3 regions of the Shewanella sp. 125m-1 genome follow, and region 1 is predicted to be linked to each of the others. Evidence: predicted binding sites of a transcription regulator. Region 1 holds the regulator's gene; each other region holds the start of a gene.
What was found. Region 1 encodes sigma-54, which starts transcription at its own class of promoters, with help from an activator protein. Its sites were predicted from a motif close to GTTGGCACGNNNNTNGNNT; they were not measured.

Region 1 (7,043 bases):
GCGCTCAGTGATATAAACCGATCGGTGTTGGCCACCGGTACAGCCAATCGCAATGGTAAGGTAGCTACGGTTGTTACGTTCTAGATCGGGTAACCAAGTTTCGAGTAGATCTTCAATCTGTTTAATAAACAGGTTGACCATTGGGCGTTCATTTAAGAAATCTTGTACTGGTTGGTCGAGCCCAGTCATAGGGCGCAGGTCGGGCTCCCAATGTGGGTTTGGCAAAAATCGTACATCAAACATAAAGTCAGCTTCGGTTGGCATACCATGTTTAAAACCAAACGATTCGAAGTTGATCATCAACTCTTTATCAAGATTGCCAAGTAGGATCTCACGCACCTGATCATTAAGATCGTAAATGTTGAGATTTGAGGTATCGATATAATGATCGACAATGTTGGCTAGCGGCTCTAACAAGCGACCTTCTAGCGCAATGGCCTCTTTAAGCGAAATGTTATCGTGCGATAAAGGGTGCAGACGACGGGTCTCGTTATAACGTTTAAGTAGCACTTCATCGCTTGAGTTAAGGAAAAAGCTTAATAACTCGACCCCATCAGGCAGAAAAGTGAGGTGCTTAACCAGCTCATCTTTCTTTTCTGGCAGGTTACGAATATCGACACTGATGGCGACAAGCTTAGTGTTACCCGATAGCTCTTTGAGTAAGGTCCCCATCATTGGCAAGGGCAGGTTATCGACACAATAATAGCCGAGATCTTCTAGCATTCTTAATAGAACGGACTTACCTGAACCGGAGCGACCTGAGACTAAAACAAGCTTCATCGTATGATTACCTGATAGACATTAAACAAAATGTATGATTTTTGTGGTTATATTGTGTAAGTGTATAGATTAACTTTTTTAAGGCTGAAAGCAAGAAGTTGAGCGGGTGAATAAGAATAAATAATATTGCTGTAATAATTACTTAGGTCTTTAAATCATTTACCTTTTGTGTAAAAAAATAAATAACTTAAAGACCTGAGTAGTTAGCTATTGGGTAATGACTTGGTATAGTTCTGATTCATTGCTGGTCTTTCTCAACTGCTTAACCACCGCTTTATCGTTGAGTTTTTCAGCCATACAAGACAGTGTTGCTAAATGTTGCTCACACTGATCAGATGGCACCAATAAAGCAAATAGAATATCGACAGGCTGCTTATCGAATGAGTCAAATGGGATAGGAACTTCACATTTAACTAATACTGCAACTGGACGTTCTATATTCGACAGCCTTCCATGAGGAATCGCTATACCATTACCTATTCCCGTGCTACCCATTTTCTCTCGTGCCAAGAGACTTTCAAAGATCTCTTGTGAAGAAAGGGTTGGGTACTGGACAGCGGCAATGTCACTGATTAACTCCAGTACTTTTTTCTTACTGCCCGGAGTGGCGCAGGTAGTGCACTCCGGCTGCAGGATGGTACTTAGTTCCATCGTTAGTGTTTAGTCAGCTTCTCTTTGTGTTTAATAACCTGACGATCTAGTTTATCGATCAGGGAGTCTATTGCAGCATACATATCTGCATGTTCCGAAATAGCAAATACTTCCCCTTTTTTAAGGTGAATTTTAGCTTCGGCAATCTGCTGCATTTTTTGTACATTCAAAATAACGTGCACATTATTGATCTGATCGAAATGTCGTTCAAGCTTTGTAAATTTCTCTTCTACATAACCGCGTAGTGAATCGGTGATTTCGATGTGATGTCCTGTCAGGTTGATTTGCATTATCGATCCTCCATGTGCCTAATTTTGAGTTATAAACTCTTACGTTGGTTTGAGGGCGGGATCAGCATCGCTTCTCGATATTTTGCAATCGTACGTCTAGCAACTTTAATCCCTTGTTCAGCCAGAAGCTGGGCCATTTTGCTATCGCTTAACGGTTTCCTCTGGTTTTCAGCTGCGACTAATTTCTTAATAAATGCCCTAATTGCTGTCGATGAGCATTCTCCGCCATCGTCGGTACCCACATGGCTTGAGAAGAAATATTTTAGTTCAAAAATGCCCCTTGGGGTGTGCATGTACTTCTGTGTGGTAACACGTGAAATGGTAGATTCATGCATTTCAACAGCTTCGGCAATGTCATTGAGTACCATAGGTTTCATGGCTTCTTCACCGAACTCAAAAAAGCCTTGCTGGAATTTGACGATACAGTTTGTCACTTTCAATAAGGTGTCGTTGCGGCTTTCCAGGCTCTTTATAAACCACTTAGCTTCTTGCAGGTGGCCACGGATAAATTGACCGTCGGCCTGATTCGTTGTGCTACGCGCCATTGATGCGTAATGCTGATTAACATTAATCTTAGGCATATAGTCAGGATTTAGCTCTACCACCCAGCGACCTTTTTTCTTGCTGACAGACACGTCGGGAATGACGTATTCATCTTTACTGCGTGCAATGGCAAGCCCAGGTCTTGGGTTAAGAGTTTGGATCAGTGTGATCGCCTCACGTAAATCATCCTCTTTGAGTTTGGTTTTACGCATTAACTGCCTAAAATCACGCCCCGCAATAAGGTCTAAATAGTCTTTAATCAGTAATCTTGCATTTTCAATGTGCGGTGTATCTGCGGCATATTGTGCTAGCTGGATAAGTAGGCATTCACTTAAGTTGCGGGCGGCAACACCGATAGGATCAAAATGTTGAATTCGTTTTAAAACGGCTTCGACTTCATCGAGTTCAGTTTCAGGATCGCCCATCGCTTCGAGAATTTCGTCACAGCTCTGGGTTAAATAACCTCGTTCATCGATCGCATCAATAATCGCGGTGGCGATAGCAAGATCGTTATCTGAAAATGGGGTGAGGTTCTTTTGCCACTCAAGATGCTCATATAAGCCTTCGCTAGTCTCGCCTTGGAATGGCATGTCATCTTCACGACTTACGCCTGAGCTAGCATTAGAGGAAACGGTGTAGACTTCATCCCAAGTGGTATCCATAGGCAGGTCATCGGGCATGGAATCTTGGGTGAGGGCTTCGGAGGTGTCAACGCTTGCGCTATCTTGGGTGAGTTCACTATTAGAGTCATTTACAGAGTGATCTTCATCGTTGATCATATCGCCATCTGACTGCTCTTCATCTAGCTCCAGTAACGGATTAGAATCTAATGCTTGTTGGATCTCTTGTTGCAGCTCTAAAGAAGACAGTTGTAACAGGCGAATGGCCTGTTGTAACTGGGGAGTCATAGTGAGCTGTTGACCCATTTTGAGCTGGAGTGACGCTTTCATTTTACCGCTATTCCCTACACTGTAGTTAAACGTTAAAGCTCGTTGAACTGGCGAAGGTTGCTCAAAAACTCAACACGTTGATTTTTTTTGGAAATAATTCCATATTGAGTTTTTCAGCTTCCATACTGTGAATTAACTATAGCCTGAATTGTTCACCTAAGTACACCGCTCGAACCTGTTGGTTGTCCAAGATTTCGGCAGGTGTACCTTCAGCAATCAGATTTCCGTGGCTTACTATGTAAGCACGCTCACAAACGTCCAAAGTTTCGCGAACATTATGATCGGTGATCAGTACGCCCAGACCGCGACTCTTAAGTTGTTCAATAATTTTTTTAATATCGATAACTGAAATGGGGTCAACACCCGCGAACGGCTCATCTAACAAGATAAACTTTGGATTAGCTGCGAGTGCCCGAGCAATTTCTACCCGGCGGCGTTCGCCTCCAGACAATGCCATACCTTGGCTGTCACGAATGTGAGTGATATGAAACTCTTCGAGTAGATGCTCAAGTTGTTCTTCACGTTGCTCGTTATTGATGTCATGACGAGTCTGTAAGACGGCCATGATGTTGTCACGTACTGACAGCTTTCTAAAAATACTGGCTTCCTGAGGTAGGTAACCGATACCTTTACGGGCGCGTAAATGCATAGGATCGAGCGTAAGATCGTCATCATCAATAAAGATCTTACCCTTATCACTCTGTACTAGGCCAACCACCATGTAGAATGTCGTTGTTTTACCTGCACCGTTTGGGCCAAGCAAACCAACAATCTGACCTGTCTTTACGGTTAAGCTAACATCTTGTACGACGGCACGATTTTTATAGCTCTTAGCAAGATTGACCGCTTTTAAGGTGATTTGGTTCATTGCTGTTCCTGCTTTTTCGCTGGCGATTCTGGTTTCTCTTCCTGATAGGTTTCAGGCTGAATAATGGTGATAACTCTGTCATCGCCCTTGCCAGTACTTTCTGCAATAAGCTGTTGCAAACTGATGTTGTATTTAATGCGGTTACCTGTGACCTGGCTACCGTCTTGCGCTAGGGTGGCTTCGCCGACTAAGGTGAGTGTGCGCGTAGCAAGTTCGTAGCGGATCTCTTTTGCGCTAGCCGTTGCCGGGCGTCCATCATCCATTATTTGGGTGTAAGTGGCTGGGTTACCAGTCGCCACAAGCGTTTTACCGCTCTTATCTTCTTTTGAGAAAACCCGTAGCTTATCGGCATTCATCTTGATTGTGCCCTGAGTGACTTCGACAGGCCCAAAAAAGATAACCTGATTATTCTTGATATCAGCTTCTTGGCTAGCGGCCGCAATTTTCACCTCTTGCATCAGGTCATCAACTTTAGCAACAGAGCTGAAACTGAGCAGACAAAATAGGCCTGCAAGGATAGATTGATTGTATTTCATAGCGTCCTTCTACTCAGCTAAAGCGTTTTCTTTAGCTAGTATGAGTGTAAAATTGTTCAATATGTTGGCGTTACTGAGCTTCGTAGATACCTTCTACTTGGCTGATTAGTTTTACGCTCTGGGCATTCAGGTCGGCATATAAGCCTACACCTTGAATGACGAATTCGTTGCCAGTGACGTGGATAATTTCATCTGACGTCATGATCATAGTATTCAAATCAAGATCTAAATAGCTGGTGCTTAACGTCTGTATCGGCTCTTCTGGGCTAATCGAGTCGATAATAACATTGTTTTCTAGCGTTACCTTGCCAGTGACTTTATTCAGGCTGCCTTTATCACTTTTAAGTCGCCATTCGGCTAGGCCATCATCAGGGTAAATGAGATAAACAGGCTCAGTAAAATAGGTCATATTGACGCTATCAAAGTGTTCCATGTGTTTCGCTGTTACTTCGCTATTGATGAAGCCTAACTCGTTATATTCGATGCTACGTAGATCATCGATAATATAGTCGGGTCGCTGACTTGTATCGATATTCAGCTCCTGCTCGCTTTTTTTAGACTGAACTTGCCAATAGAGCAAAAGTGCAGTGCCAAAAAGTGCGATTATCGCAAGGGTGACGCGGTTCATATACTCATCCCATGAGCTGAGTCAAACTTGTCTTGGCTTAATAGTAGTAAATCAGTGAGTTCGCGTAGGGCGCCGTGGCCGCCTTTAATATGGGTGGTCATTTTTGCATGTTGTTTTACATATGGGTGACCATCGGCCACACAAACGGAAAGACCAACCTGCTGCATAACGGGCAAGTCCACCATGTCATCACCAATATAAGCGACCTCTTCAGGGCTAACATTATAAAGTGATAGCAGTTCATTATAGGGGGCTAACTTGTTATCGACACCTTGGTAGATGTGGGTAACGCCTAGAGCGGTAAACCTGTCTTCAACGATTTGTGATTTACGACCGGTGATAATCGCCACTTGGATGCCACTAGATAATACTGAGCGTACGCCATATCCATCACGAGTATGGAATGTTTTAAGTTCTTCACCGCTGTTGCTCATATAGACTAGGCCGTCGGAAAACACGCCATCAACATCGCAAATGAGTAGTTTTATCTTGCTGGCTGCTTGCCAGACTACATCGCTAATAGGGCCGTATAAACCTTGCTTGGACATATTAAATTACTCCTGCTTTGACCATATCTAGCATGTTTAATGCGCCAACAGGCTGTTGTTTGTCGTTAATCACGATTAAACCATTAATACTCTTAGTATCCATGACTTTTAATGCTTCTGCTGCAAGCACGTTATCGGTAATGGTGACGCAGCCTTTAGTCATCACCTCTGCGATAGGAGTAGTGCGTAAATTGACTTCAGCGTCGATAACCCGGCGTAGGTCACCATCGGTGAAAATACCGACTAAGGTGTTGCTGGCATCAACAACCGCTGTCATGCCTAAGCCTTTTTTAGAGATCTCGTACAGCGCCTCAGTAATACAGATATCATTTTGCACACTTGGTAACTCACAGCCCTTATGCATGACATCACTGACTTTAAGTAGCAATTTTCGCCCTAGGCTACCGCCGGGGTGAGACAGTGCAAAGTCATCTTGAGTAAAGCCGCGCGCTTGCAATAACGCAACCGCTAGGGCATCGCCCATGACTAATGTTGCTGTGGTGCTCGACGTTGGTGCAAGCCCAAGTGGGCAAGCTTCTTCTGGTACTTCAATGCAAAGGTGCAGTTGCGCCAGCTTCGCCATATTAGAATCTGGCTTACCCGTGACAGAGATCATTGGCAGCCCCATGCGCTTAATGACTGGCATTAAGGTTAAGATCTCACTCGACTCACCTGAATTTGAAATCGCAAGTACGATATCGTTCTCACTCAATACGCCTAAGTCGCCATGGCTAGCTTCACCGGGGTGCACAAAAAATGCAGGTGTACCTGTGCTGGCTAGTGTGGCTGAAATCTTGTTGCCAATGTGTCCTGATTTGCCCATGCCCATCACGATAACTTTACCTGTGCATTGCAATATTAATTGGCAAGCTTGGGCAAATTCTGAAGAGTCAATGTACTGATACAGATTATCGAGTGCTTGTTTCTCGATATCGATGACCTTAGTACCCCATTGGCGTAGTTGATTTGCATCTACCATTTCTTGGTCTCTCTTTAAATTGCTGCTTAACGTATCGCACCCATTGCTAAGATAGGAAGAGTAATGCCTGGTATGCGATAAATGTAATAAGTAATACTACGCCATGCCATGGTTTTAGCTGTCTGGCGCGTCCAGATAATAAGATCAGTATTGCAAGTGCGCTGCTTGTTGCAAGCACCATATAAAAATCACGGGTACTCGCCGCTGCATCAACAGCGCCAGGCGCTATAATGCCAGGTATAGCAAGTACCGCTAGAATATTGAATAAGT
Region 2 (7,043 bases), on a different contig from region 1:
TGGCCTATTACAGCCTTGGCGAGCGTCATCGAGGTGGCGAGCAGTTCTTTTTCAATTTCAGTATCTAATAATGCTAATGGCGCTTCGAACTGACTCAGTAGACTTTCAAAACGTTGCAGTTGTTCGGCTGCCGTTTTTAGCCCTTCTTCGTAGCCTTGTTGCTGGCCTTGAGAATAGCCTTCACCATGGCCCTGCTCTAATCCTTGTAAACGCCCTTTTTCAAGGCCTTCACTAAAGCCTTTATCCATCCCCTCACTAAAGCCTTCTTGCTCTGCATGAGCACGAATATCTTCAATCTCACTTAAGGTTGGCGGCAAAATAACTTCTGACTCAATGGGATCGTCAACCTGTATTTGCAAGCTGTTACGACCAAACATATTCAGCGAGGAGGGATTAATTTCTTGCCTAACTTCAGGCAGTTCCCAATGGGAAAATTCGTCAGTCGTATTCACACTGGCGCCTTGAGGCTCTTTAGGTTCTGTCATTATAGAAACTCTTCACCGCCTCCGCCGCCAAGCATGATCTCTCCGCTATCACTCAAACGACGAGCAATAGATAAGATCTCTTTCTGAGCGACTTCAACTTCACTGATCCTGATTGGGCCCATTGCTTCTAGGTCATCTCTAAGTAGCTCGGCTGCGCGTTTAGACATATTACTGAGTAGCTTATCTTTCAGCTGTTCATCTGCACCTTTAAGTGCCTTCATCAATACGTCTTGCTGTACTTCTCGTAGCAATACTTGAATGCCGATATCATCGACATCGCTTAGGTTTTCAAACACAAACATCAAGTCTTGGATCTGCTGCGCCATCTCTTCATCAGATTCGCGCATTGTTTCCATCAAGTGACTTTCAACCCCAGTATCGAGGTAATTCATGATATTGGCTGCCGCCTTCAAGCCGCCCATCTTAGCGGCTTGCGCCCCGCCTTGACCGGCAAACTGTTTCTCCATGATGTCGTTAAGCTCTTGCAGTGCAGCCGGCTGAACCTCTTCAAGGTTAGCAATACGCATCATCAAATCTAAACGGGTATTTTCTGGGAACTGGGCGAAAATCTCAGCCGCTTGATCAGGCTCAAGATAAGATAAAACAATAGTTTGAATTTGCGGGTGCTCATTTTGGATAATGGTGGCAACTTGACGCGCGTCCATCCACTTAAGTGAATCAAGACCTTTGGCGCCACTGCCCATAATAATCTGTTCGATTAGGTTGCCCGCTTTGTCTTCGCCTAATGCTGCTGTTAGCGCCTTACGCACAAACTCTTCGCTATTAAATCCAATCGATGAATACTTTTGAATATCATCTAAAAACAGCTTGTGAACACCAATGACCTTCTCTTGACCAAAGTCTTGCATCGCTGCCATTGCCATGCCGACCTTTTGCACTTGCTTTGGCTCTAGATGCTTTAAAATCGATGCCGCATCACTTTCACTCAGGCTTAGCAGTAAAATGGCGGTCTTCTCGATACCACTTAAGTCACTGGCCTTAAAGCCAGGCGCGGTTTTCGCTTCTACACTAATATCATTTGTCATCTTCAAGTAACCAGTTTTTCACAACTTGTGTCGATAGTTCAGGCTCATTTGCCACCAGTGCGCGGATCGCTTTGATCATATCATCGTCTTTGTGCAGGTTCGGGATCATAATAGAACCGTCATCGGCATAACTGTATTCCGCTTCAGGGCGCTGCAACATGCCTAAGGTATCTGCAGCGTATTGATCTTCAATTTCTGCTAATTCACCACCTACCGATGGCTCATCCGGCATGTTGACGCTATCTGGGTATACTAATTTTTTCAGCATTGGGCGCACTACAGCAAGGATCAATACCAAAACCACTAATGCTCCCAGTACGAGCTTTATCACACGCCAAAACCAAGGTTGCTCCCACAATTGAGGCGCTGGAGCAGCCTCGATAAGCTGATCCATAAATGGCACGGTAACCACTTCAATCACATCACCGCGCTGGGTATTAAAACCGACAGCACCTTCTAGTAAGCGGCGGATATTGGCAAGTTCTTGCTCAGTCCGCGCCACCCGGTTAACACTGCCATCTTCTGCCATTGGCGCATTTTTAAAATCAACAGCCACGGAAACACTGACACGACGTAGTGTGCCAATTTGCTGACGAGTATGGCTAATAGTGGTATCGAGTTCGAAATTACGTGTCGCCTCTTTATGGCTACTACCCGATGTTTGCTTTACCGATTCTGTTGCATTAACTTCTTGAGGAATATCTGATGCCATTGGAGGTTGATTTGATAAGGCGCCAGGGATCCCGCCACTAATGCCGCCATTAGAATTGTTCTCTACAACCATCTCGCTTCTTAATGCTGGTAAGTCTGGATTATAGCGCTTGGCAGTTTGTTCAACCGCGGTGAAATCCATGCTGACATCAACTTGAGATGTGAAGTTCTCAGGACCTAAGATTGGCATCAGAATCGACTCAACTTTATTGCGATATTCTGATTCTTTCTGCTGAACAATTTCAAGCTCACGTCGAGCAATAGCTGATACGCCGTCTTGACTGCCAGAATTAAGTAAGCGGCCGTTAGCATCGGTCACGGTGACTTTATTGGGCTCAAGGTTATGCACCGCAGAAGCCACGATATCGACAATGGAGTCGACTTCTTCTTGAGCTAAACCACTGCGCCTTGTACTCACTACAACCGTTGCACTAGGTTTTGAACGGTTTCTAGCAAATACGTTTTCTTTCGGTAAGGCTAGAATCACTTTTGCGCGGGTCACGCTTTTTAATTCTTCGATGGTACGGGCAAGATTTTGTTCTTGGCTGTGCTTTAAGCGCGCTTGCTCCATACGCTGACTGACGCCAAAGCCACTATCTTTAGATAAGAAATCATCTTTATTCGCAGCACTATCTAAGCCTTCACGACTTAAGATCATCTTTACATCTTGATACTTATCCTCGGGCACTTTAACCACGTCACCCTGGATCTCATATTTCACCTGATTTTTGTCTAAAACATCAAGTACCTGCACCATTTCAGCGGTACTCATCTGCCCTAGGGGGCGATATTCGGGTTCTTGAGCCCAGATCATCACAAAAACAGCTAAGGCTAGACAGATAGCAAGCGCCAAAATCATCGTCACTTGGCGTAACATATCGACGCCACCTAAGGACCCCATTAAGCCAGGCTTATGTTCTTCTTGAACACCAGATGTTTGCGGGTTGGTTGCTAAACCAGAACCTGTACCTACGACCATTTCTGTACTCACTATTGCACCCTGTTTCTACGTAATAACGGCCTAAACAGGCATACTCATAATTTCTTTATAAGCTTCTACGAGCTTATTGCGCACTTGCACGGTTGCTTCAAAAGCAACGCTTGATTTTTCTCTAGCGATCACGGTATCAGATAAAGTGACTGTGGTATCTCCCATATCGAGCCGAGTGGCGAGATTAGCAGCATTTGATTGAAGTTCGCTTACATTTCCAACAGCTTGCGACAGCAGCTGACCAAAATCACTACCTGAAGTATTTTGAACCTGGCGCGCAATGCCCGTTTGAATGCTTGAAGTACCAATTTGACCATTAAGTGACTGCATCTCTTGCAGTAATGAATTCGCACCAATTTGCATACTTAGCTCCCATGTCGTTTTCTTGACGAAAATGTTGATATAGCGAGATAAAGCAAATAGCTTGCCAGTTTGTAAAAAGAAGGGGAAGTGCCAAGAAGGACGCTACGCTGCGAGGACGTGACTGCGTCACTTCGAGAGCGCCACTTCGTGACTTCTAGGGAACGAGAAAAAGCCAAGACGTTAAAAACAGAGACGGGAAAACAATAGACGAACGGCCTGCGGCCTGACGGCACGTGACTGTTTGATTTAATTGAATGTCACTACGGAACGCTTCGCTTACGGAAAAGCCTTAAAAGATTAAAGCGACGGCATAAATGCCGACCTACTTTTAAAGAAGGTGCTAGGAAAGTCAGGTTCTAGGTTAAAGCTGAGACGGCAAACGCGAAGACGAACGGCCTGCGGCCTGACGGCACGTGACTGTTAGATTTAATTGAATGTCACTACGGAACGCTTCGCTTACGGAAAAGCCGATTAAAGCATAAACGATTTAGAGCCGAATAGAGCTGAGACGATAAAGCCGGAAAAGCTTGTACCGTCTCTTCCTAGCCCTTTATTAACGTAGGTCGGGATTTATCCCGACAAACCTTGTGTGTGCCTCCCTAATTGATGGGCTGAAGCCCAACCTACAAAAAATTATTTTATGTGCTCTCATCTCAGCTTGTACCTTCTCAGCTTGTACCTTCTCAGCTTGTACCGTCAGCGCAGCGTTCTGTGAGAGAGCCTGCGCACGTTCCGTCTTCCGTGAGCGAAGCGTTCGTCTTAGCTTTTAAGCAGGTATTTGAATTCCTGAGTCGCGCATTTTTGCCATCTTATAGCGCAGCGTTCTGGCACTGATGCCAAGTTTTTCAGCAACTAACTTTCGACTGCCATTACATTGAGTCAAGGTTTCTAAAATAATCACATGTTCTTGTGCTTTAAGCTCATCACCTAAACCTTCAAGCTCTGCGGGTTTATTAACAACTAAAGGTGTGCTTTCAGGGTTAAAATCTAATTCTACTGAATCGATAATAATGTCTGCTGCCGTTATTTCTTTTGCAGTGCATAGAATCAAGGCTCTTTGAATTACGTTATCAAGCTCTCGCACATTGCCAGGCCAGCGATGAGTCAATAAACGTCGTGATGCGCATTCGCTTAATTCGGGTAACTCACTGTAATTAGCAATCAATGCATGACGTTGCAGTAGATGCCTTGCCAAGGGCAAAATATCGGCTGGACGTTGATTAAGTGAAGGCCAGGTCAGCGGGAATACGTTGATACGATAATACAGATCTTCTCTAAACTCGCCCGATGTTGCCATGGCTTTTAAATCACGATTAGAAGTAGCAAGCACCCGAACATCAAGCTTTATCGTTTTACGCCCGCCTAAACGTTCAACTTCGCGCTCTTGTAGTACACGCAACAGTTTTGCCTGCAGCCCCACCTCCATCTCAGAGATCTCATCGAGTAATAAGGTGCCACCTTGTGCTTGCTCAAACTTACCTGGACACGCTTGATAGGCGCCAGTAAACGCTCCTTTCTCGTAGCCGAACAGGGTAGCCTCGAGCATATTTTCAGGGATTGCTGCGCAGTTAATCGCCACGAATGGCTGCTCGGCGCGTTGACTATTTTGATGAATATATCGAGCCAACACCTCTTTACCACAGCCACTTGGTCCCATAATCATCACAGATGCATCAGAGGCCGCTACGCGCTGCGCCAGAGCCAATAACGCCAAGCTCTTTTCATCAGCCACAATCGGTGTGCCTTCAGCAGCCTTTGCCGGCATATAGCGAGAAACTTGATTAACTAATACTTCGGCAGAAAACGGCTTTGATAAATAATCCACCGCACCCAACTTCATTGCATTAACAGCATTATCGATAGTTGCATAAGCCGTCATTAACAATACTGGAACTTTAGGATGGTGCTGCTGTAAGTAATTAAGCAGACCTATCCCACCGACGCCTTCCATCTGCACGTCACTAATAACCATATCAAAGCGTTGGCTTTTTAAGGTCAAAATGGCTTCTTCGGCACTGCCAACATCGACGCAATCATAATGAGCTAGCATCAAGGTATCGAGTAACGCTTCGCGCAGTGATGCGTCATCTTCTACCAGTAACAACTTACCTTCAGACATGCTGGCTCTCTCCTAGTACTTGCTCATTTTTGATGGTTGTCAGCAATGGAAACTTCAATGAAGCTGTGCAGCCATTGCCCGGGTGGCAACTAAACTGCATCTTTCCACCATGGTTACTCACTACCGACTGCACCACGGCTAAACCTAAACCTGTACCTTGAGATTTGGTAGTAAAAAAAGGTTCTAATACCTTTTGTTGCATAGCCGCATCCAGCCCCTTGCCATTGTCGATGACATCAAGGTGTAGAGCCGTATTAGTATCAAATGCATGTAACGTGATTTGGTTTGCGCCCGCTTCGATACTGTTCATCACTAGATTATTGATTGCTGAACACAAAGCGGCATCATTGGCTCTAATTTTTTGCTTTGATTCATTATTAAAAACCAACTTACAGGCCTTTTGCTCTGCGATTGGCTGGCAATTACTCAACACGTTATCAACCACTTCTTCAATAACAATAATATTATCAAGTTCTTGCTGACGTCCTTTTGCCATTAACAGCATATCGTTGACCTGATGCTCTAACTCATTAAGTCTATCGACAAGCTTACCTTGAAAGCGCTTTCTAGCATCATCAGATATCTTGGTGCTTGCAAGATTAGAGGCATACAGCAGTGCTGCACTTAACGGCGTTCTGACTTGGTGAGCAAGAGTTGCCACCATTTTACCTAACGCTGATAACCGTTGTAGATGGGACAGGTTTTTTTGCAGCAATCGCGTTTCAGTTAGATCCGTTAACACAATTAACTGCCCAGGCTCTGGTGTTAGCGGAGTAATAGCAAGCTTAACTCTACGACCGTTTCGTAAAGAAACCTCATGGCCATCATCATCTTGGGGTGAAAAAGCGCGATTTATTATTTGTAGCCAACGTAAACCTTCAAGCGGGCTACCGAGCAGTTCTATCGCGACGGGATTTGCATCGGTGACCATACCATCGCCATTTATAATCACCACGCCTGAAGGCATCGCCTGCAGAATATGATCCAAGCGATTTGACATATTCGCGGCCTGCTGCACATCAACCAGCTGTGGACGCTTTACAGCATTGACATCAACAACATGTGCTTTGCCAACGGCATCAGTCGCATTAGCTGTATCGATTTGTGGTTTTGGAATAGCGGACATGGTGGCCCCGTCAAAAAAACTGCATTTGAATGGGGTGAAGCAGGAAGTGTGCCAGTTGTTTAAAGCTAAGAAGGACGCTGCGCTGCGAGGACGTGACTATTGACTTTAATTGAATGCTACTGCGAGAGCGTCACTTCGTGACTTCTAGGTTCTAGGTTAAAGCTGAGACGGGCATGCAGAGACGAACAGCCTCAGGCCTCAC
Region 3 (7,043 bases), on a different contig from region 1:
AATCGAAGCTAATTGAATAAATTACTCGATCAAAAAAGGAGGCCTATGCCTCCTTTTTTGTATTGTAAATTAAGCGACTCTGCGCTTAACAACACTATCATTCAATGTTGCCAGCAGCTTTTCACTATCTTGCCACCCAATGCAAGCGTCTGTCACACTCTGACCATAGCAAAGAGACTGCCCTTCAATATGATCCTGACGCCCTTCAACCAAGTTACTTTCAACCATCACACCAAAGATAGACGTATCACCATTAGCCATTTGCGCTCCAACATCATCGCCAACCAACATCTGGCGCTCGAACTGTTTGCTACTGTTTGCATGGCTAAAATCAATCATGATGTTATTCGCTAAACCTGCCTTGTCTAATTGCTTATTAATCGCAGCAACATGCTCAGCGCTATAGTTTGGCTCTTTGCCACCACGCAAAATAATATGACAGTCAGGATTTCCTTTGGTCTCAACAATAGCCGAATGGCCAAACTTAGTCACAGATAAGAAATGATGCGGCGCGCTTGCAGCACCAATAGCGTCAATCGCCACCTTAATTGTGCCATCTGTGCCATTTTTGAAACCCACTGGACTTGATAGACCCGATGCTAATTCGCGATGTACTTGAGACTCGGTAGTACGTGCACCAATTGCCCCCCAGCACATGAGATCGGCAACATACTGCGGCGTGATCATATCTAAAAACTCACCCGCGGTAGGTAAGCCCATGTTGTTTAAGTCTAACAAAAGCTTACGTGCGGTACGTAAACCATCATTTAGCTTGAAGCTATTATCCATATCGGGGTCGTTGATCAAACCTTTCCACCCCACCGTGGTGCGTGGCTTTTCAAAGTAGACTCGCATCACGATTTCTAGCTGGTCTTTATAACGCTCTCTAAGTTCAACTAAACGCTTACCGTATTCAAGTGCTGCGACAGGATCATGAATAGAGCACGGCCCAATAACCACTAATAGGCGGTCATCTTTCTTCGCTAAAATATTATGTATGCTTTCGCGGGCATTAAATACGGTCGCTGATGCGTTCTGTGTTGCGGGAAATCGCTCCAAAATAGCAATTGGAGGTAACAACTCTTTTATCTTATTAATTCGAACATCATCATTTTGGTAATACATGGTAATACTTAGCTCCGTCTAGCCTATGAATACAGATCTCTCAATTGCGATACTGCATTCAATTTATCCAGTATGAACTTAGATTGCAATCAAGTTATGATTATTTCATATAATTATTTTTAACTATTTGTTTAAAAAGAAATTAGAAATTAAAAATTTATATAAAGTGTCAAAGTAAGCTGCAAATAAGCCCACTAAACTGTTAATTATTCCTAAAGATTACAATTTAAAAGCTAAAGCCTGCTGTACGCAAAAAATAATAAAATTTATCCATAAAATAAGCCTGTACGGCTTGCCCACGAGCCAATTTAAAGCGCAGTAGGCTCAGCAGTAAGTTCACCCTGTCAGTGAAACAAATGGACTCAATTAAGCTGCTTGGCGAGATAGAGCGAGACTATTAAGCGAAGCAGTTAAAGCGAAGCGAAAAATAGTCTAGCAATATATGTGCGCTGACACTTGGCAGGACTCAAGATGAATCCCGAGTAACTCCTAAACTGCCGCGATGCATATACTAACAATACCTAAATCGAACGATTAGCGCAGTTGCTCTCAAGGCCTCAAGCTCTAATCGAGCGGTACCTTAGCGCCCTGCTCTTTAGGAGAGTCGATTTGAATAAAAAGCTCCTTATTTTGGTAAGCATAAGGTCTGTAAAATAAACCTTGGCAGGAAAAGTATCGATAAGGCATTGCGAAAGGCACACAACCAAAAGGTAAGCTTTGCAATATTTGGATCTGTTGCTGATAACGCAGCGCTTCACGCCATGCATGCTGCCTTTGCACTTCATCCCTAACCGCAAATGCATCAAACGGCTCACTGGACTTTCGCACTATAACTTGGCCAGCGCTGGCACTTGTCGCCAGCGTCATAAGCAATATAGTGCTCAGTAGTTTCAATGCTTTCATAAAAGATCCATGCTCAACCCGCTGATAACTTACTTTAGCCTAATTCTGTTGAGCCTTAAACTCTCTGATCACATAACAATACATGAAACAAAAGAGCTTATACCCATAGGCATAAGCTCTTTATTTATATCACGGCTTGTAACTGTTGGTTACTCTGAAAGCCTAACTACCACTCTTAACCGATACAAACTCTGGATAAGCATCAATTCCGCAATCAGAAGCATCCATTCCATTATATTCTTCTTCTTCTGTAACACGGATCCCCATGGTCACCTTCAGTGCAAACCAAACCACAGTCGACGCTAAAAATACCCAGCCAAAAATTACGGCCGCGCCATATAACTGGGTCAAGAGTGACGCATCAGCATTTGATACTGGCACTAATACCAGTCCAAGCAATCCTGCAACACCGTGAACAGAAATCGCACCAACTGGATCATCAATCTTGATCCTATCGAAGGCAACAATCGAGAACACCACTAAGCCACCCGCGACAGTACCAATCACACCAGCCATGACTAATGAGGGTGACAATGGATCCGCTGTAATCGCTACCAGCCCAGCTAAGGCACCATTTAAGATCATGGTCAAATCAGCCTTCCCCCAAATCAGTCGACATACAATCAGCGCAGCAATCGCGCCAAATGCTGCCGCCGAATTGGTGTTAACAAATATTTTAGCCACAGCGCTGGCATTCTCAGCATCCGATATCAAAAGCTGCGAGCCACCATTAAAGCCAAACCAGCCCATCCATAAAATAAACATACCCAGCGTTGCCATAGGTAAATTTGAACCCGGAATAGGGTTCACTTGACCGTTAGCGCCATACTTACCTTTACGCGCACCGAGCAGTAATACACCTGAAAGCGCTGCTGCAGCCCCCGCCATATGTACAATGCCACTGCCTGCAAAATCAACAAAACCAGCTTCAGACAGAAAACCGCCGCCCCATGTCCAATAGCCTTCAACAGGGTAAATTACCGCCGTCATAAATACTGAGAAACACAAAAATGCCCATAATTTCATACGCTCGGCAACCGCGCCAGATACAATAGACATTGCCGTAGCCACAAACACGACTTGGAAAAAGAAGTCTGACTCCAATGCATGATCAGCCCCTTCCCCTTGAGAGCCAATTAATGAGCCGAATGAGGGCAACCATCCCCCTTCGGCATTACCAACATACATGATGTTGTAGCCCACAATCAGGTACATCACACAAGCAATAGAATATAGACACACATTTTTAGTGAGAATTTCAGTGGTATTTTTAGAGCGTACTAACCCAGCTTCTAACATGGCAAATCCTGCAGCCATCCACATGACTAGTGCGCCTGAAATCAAAAAATAAAATGTATCTAGGGCAAAGCGTAACTCTGTTACCGTCAGTCCCAACTTAGTTAAATCATCCATCAGCTTTCCCCTTACAGTGCTTCGTTATCAACTTCGCCAGTTCGAATACGGATAGCTTGCTCAAGATCCGTAACAAAAATTTTGCCATCGCCTATTTTCCCTGTTCTCGCTGCGCCAGTGATCGCTTCGAGTAACAGTTCTAGCCTGTCAGCTTTGATGGCAATTTCTAATTTCACTTTTGGTAGAAAATCCACTTGGTACTCTGCGCCACGATACAGTTCGGTATGGCCTTTTTGACGACCAAAACCTTTTACCTCTGTAACCGTCATCCCCTCAATGCCCACTTCAGCTATCGCTTCTCTAACATCGTCTAATTTAAATGGCTTAATTATCGCGCTTACCAATTTCATGGTTATCTCCCCAATTACATTCCCTATTTGCTTAAACATAATTCAAGCATTAGGCCAAAGTTATTAACCATTTAAATTCAACAAGATAAGATTTTACGCGCAATTAACACTGCATATTAACGCACCAAACAAGTGCAAGCATGCAGGGGCTGCACAAAGATAAAGCAGCAATATCGAGCCAGATTAGACCTATTTCTAATTGGATAAACCAAACAGATCCGCTTTACTGAACAATTAACTCCCCTTGCAAAATAGAGAAGCCTAAGATGCTAAAAGCAGAAGAATGTGTATTGGTTGTGGTCGATGTACAAGGTCAACTCGCACGGGTTATGCACCAAAGTGAGCAACTGCATCGTAAGCTAGAGATATTAATTAAGGGGATACAGCTATTTGATATTCCAATTTTGTGGCTCGAACAAATACCACAGAAGTTAGGACGGACAAGTGAAAACCTAGCCCTGGCGCTGGCAAAAACCACAGAACCTATCGTCAAGGATCATTTTAGTGGTTGGCAAGCTGATACATTTAGAGAAAAGCTCAGCTCGATGGAGCGTAAGCAGGTTATCTTAGCGGGTATTGAAACTCACGTGTGTGTTTACCAGACCTGCAGAGATCTGTTAGATCACGGCTACCATGCTCATCTTGTAACTGATGCGATGTCGTCAAGAGAAGAGAGTAATAAGGTAAGCGGATTAGAGGTGATGTTAAGTTATGGTGCAATGCAGACCAATGTTGAGTCACTACTGTTTGAGTTACAACATCAAGCTAATGGCGATCGTTTTAAAGCCTTGCTTAAACTCATAAAGTAAAAGCCAAAAAAAGCCCTCCGAAGAGGGCTTCTATGCTAAAGACTTATTCTAGACACTTAACTTATAAGCACTATATAGTGTCAGTGTCAGTAGACTTATTTGTAAGTCGCTTCACGCTTTTCAGCTTCTGCATCCCACTTAGGTAGCACAGTCTTCTTGAATTCAGCTTTATCAGCATTCATCTTATCCATATCCATACCTAGAGCCGCTTGCGCCTTAGCTTTAGTAGAGATATCTGGAAGAGCGATAGGCTGTGGTACGCCTTTCTTAGCAAGTAGTTGAGCTAGCTTAACGCGAGCATCAGCAGCTTTGTTTAGTGCAGTACCTAGTACACGTAGCGCTTCATCTGGAGCATGAGATGCTACACCATGAGAGGCGATTGCATAATCCCAGCGCCATTGACCGTGACGGATATCCAATAAGATTGGAGCCATTTCAGCTTCTGTTGCGCCGGCTTCCCAAGCTGCACCAGCTTCGAAGTGAGCTTTAACTAACTGCTCTTCAGCTTGAAGTTGGATCTGCTTAACCTTCGCTTTACGCTCGTTATCTAGGTTAACCATGAACTCTTTGCTTTGATCATGACAAGTACCACACGTTTCTTCGAAACGATCGAACGGGTTACCCACTTTGTGATCGGTAAACTTACGACCTTCAGCATTCTTAACTTTAGGCATGTGACAGTCAGTACAACTTACGTTGTTTTTACCGTGCATACCTAGCTGCCAAGTTTCATAACCTGGGTGCTGTGCTTTTAGCATTGGCGTCTTAGAAATGGCGTGAGTCCAATCTGCGAAATCGATAGCATCATAGTATGCTTCCATATCTTCTACAGTTGTGCCCTTGTCCCATGGGAACTTAACAAAACCTTTCTTATCAGCAGTTTTTTCGAAGTAGTACTCTACGTGACACTGACCACAAACCATTGATTGCTTGTCTTTACGAGAAGCTTCATCGAATGGTGTGCCAATTGCTTCCATACCGCGCTCAGCGAATGGACGAGAGATGCGTAGCTTAGACTTGCCTTTTTCGTGACAATCAGAACAGCCGATAGAGTTAACGATTTCTGGACCGCCTTTAGACCACTTACCTTTAAAGTAACCGTCTTCACCTTGCTCTTCGATCATGCGAGGTACATCTGGGCTCTTACAAGACCAACATGCCATTGGCATTGGACCATCTTCAGCAGTCTTTGGTGCACCAGAACGTAGTGTGTTACGTAAATCTGTCACTGCGTAAACGTGACCACGAGCTTTGTTATAATCTTTAGCAAAACCATAACCCGCCCAAAGAATCACTAGATTTGGATCTTGCTCAAGTGCATCAATAATTTCTACACTTTCAGATGTGTCATGCCAAGTTTTATATTGGTTAGAAAATTTATCTTTATAAACTTCGTTACGCGGCTCAGTTTTATCACTTGCGAATGCACTGCCCGCCATTAGGCTTGCTGCTACGATTGCACTCAGTGCAAAAGACTTTTTAGTTAATGTTTTCACCATCTCATCTCCATGTTACTTTTATAATATTTATATAGTCCCACCTATTTCTAGGTCGAACTTAATCACTTCCAGTTAACAAAGACATACCCCTAAGGGGGTATCCGTGGTGAAGTTTGCGTTAGATCAAATTGTGAACGTGTTGTTGCTCACACTTTTGCATTTTTGTTAATGTAATCAAGTAACCACTAATGTAGAACCGCTACCAATGAATAACTCGAATACCATAACGATGAGATTTTATAAATGAAAAAAGGCAGACTCACTTCAGCGATTTGGGGCTTCATGTTAACGCTAATTTTGCTGTCGAGTGGACTGGCTATTTTTGCGATTATCAACCTGTCTTATAGCCTTGGGGATGCTAGAGCTATAAACGCTTCAGGTTCACTTAGAATGCAGAGTTATCGCTTAATGTTCTACGCCAATTCAGGTAGCGAAGCGGCTAATGAAAAAATTAAAGAGTTTGAAAATACATTAAATTCTCAGGCTCTTAAGCGCTCACTTACCTGGTATACCCCTCAAGATCTTAAAAACAAATACCTTACGGTTATCGATAAATGGCAAGTGATGCGTTACTACATAGAAACAGAAAATTCTCGCCTCTATGCGGAATCGCTTAAAGACTTTGTCGATACGATTGATTTATTTGTACTCGAAACCGAACAATACGCGGCACTCAAGCTCAAAATTTTGGCCATCAGCCAGATAGGTGGATTGGGCTTAATGTTACTGATTGCCTTTATTACGGTCAGAATTGCCAAACGCAAAGTTGTTAAACCGCTGCAACAATTAATGCAAGCCGCCGATACTATTTCACAAGGTGATTTTAATGTAGAGATGCCTAAAACAGAGTACCTAGAATTAAGTGCATTAAGCAGCGCGCTAGACTCAACCGTAAAAAAATTAGCCAGTGTATATCAAGGACTCGAAGAGCAAGTCCAAGAAAA

Region 2: fliE (flagellar hook-basal body complex protein FliE) is a predicted target of sigma-54. The motif match lies at 3,647-3,665, and genes of this name have one in related genera.
Region 3: ACVBIK_RS04975 (P-II family nitrogen regulator) is a predicted target of sigma-54. The motif match lies at 3,832-3,850, and genes of this name have one in related genera.

Annotation. Positions count from the first base shown of each region.
Region 1 covers NZ_JBRILT010000010.1:10,305-17,347, reverse strand. The annotation lists gene rapZ (RNase adapter RapZ) at 1-780, opposite strand, end outside; gene ptsN (PTS IIA-like nitrogen regulatory protein PtsN) at 988-1,431, opposite strand; gene hpf (ribosome hibernation promoting factor) at 1,434-1,721, opposite strand; gene ACVBIK_RS06820 (RNA polymerase factor sigma-54) at 1,751-3,214, opposite strand; gene lptB (LPS export ABC transporter ATP-binding protein) at 3,351-4,082, opposite strand; gene lptA (lipopolysaccharide transport periplasmic protein LptA) at 4,079-4,618, opposite strand; gene lptC (LPS export ABC transporter periplasmic protein LptC) at 4,689-5,246, opposite strand; gene kdsC (3-deoxy-manno-octulosonate-8-phosphatase KdsC) at 5,243-5,794, opposite strand; gene ACVBIK_RS06795 (KpsF/GutQ family sugar-phosphate isomerase) at 5,796-6,773, opposite strand; gene ACVBIK_RS06790 (calcium/sodium antiporter) at 6,820-7,043, opposite strand, start outside.
Region 2 covers NZ_JBRILT010000002.1:161,316-168,358, reverse strand. The annotation lists gene fliH (flagellar assembly protein FliH) at 1-485, opposite strand, end outside; gene fliG (flagellar motor switch protein FliG) at 485-1,531, opposite strand; gene fliF (flagellar basal-body MS-ring/collar protein FliF) at 1,521-3,221, opposite strand; gene fliE (flagellar hook-basal body complex protein FliE) at 3,264-3,596, opposite strand; gene ACVBIK_RS01830 (sigma-54-dependent transcriptional regulator) at 4,363-5,715, opposite strand; gene ACVBIK_RS01825 (sensor histidine kinase) at 5,708-6,841, opposite strand.
Region 3 covers NZ_JBRILT010000006.1:101,744-108,786, forward strand. The annotation lists gene aroG (3-deoxy-7-phosphoheptulonate synthase AroG) at 70-1,125, opposite strand; gene ACVBIK_RS04965 (hypothetical protein) at 1,690-2,028, opposite strand; gene ACVBIK_RS04970 (ammonium transporter) at 2,191-3,441, opposite strand; gene ACVBIK_RS04975 (P-II family nitrogen regulator) at 3,453-3,791, opposite strand; gene ACVBIK_RS04980 (isochorismatase family protein) at 4,058-4,600, shown strand; gene nrfA (ammonia-forming nitrite reductase cytochrome c552 subunit) at 4,696-6,099, opposite strand; gene narQ (nitrate/nitrite two-component system sensor histidine kinase NarQ) at 6,343-7,043, shown strand, end outside.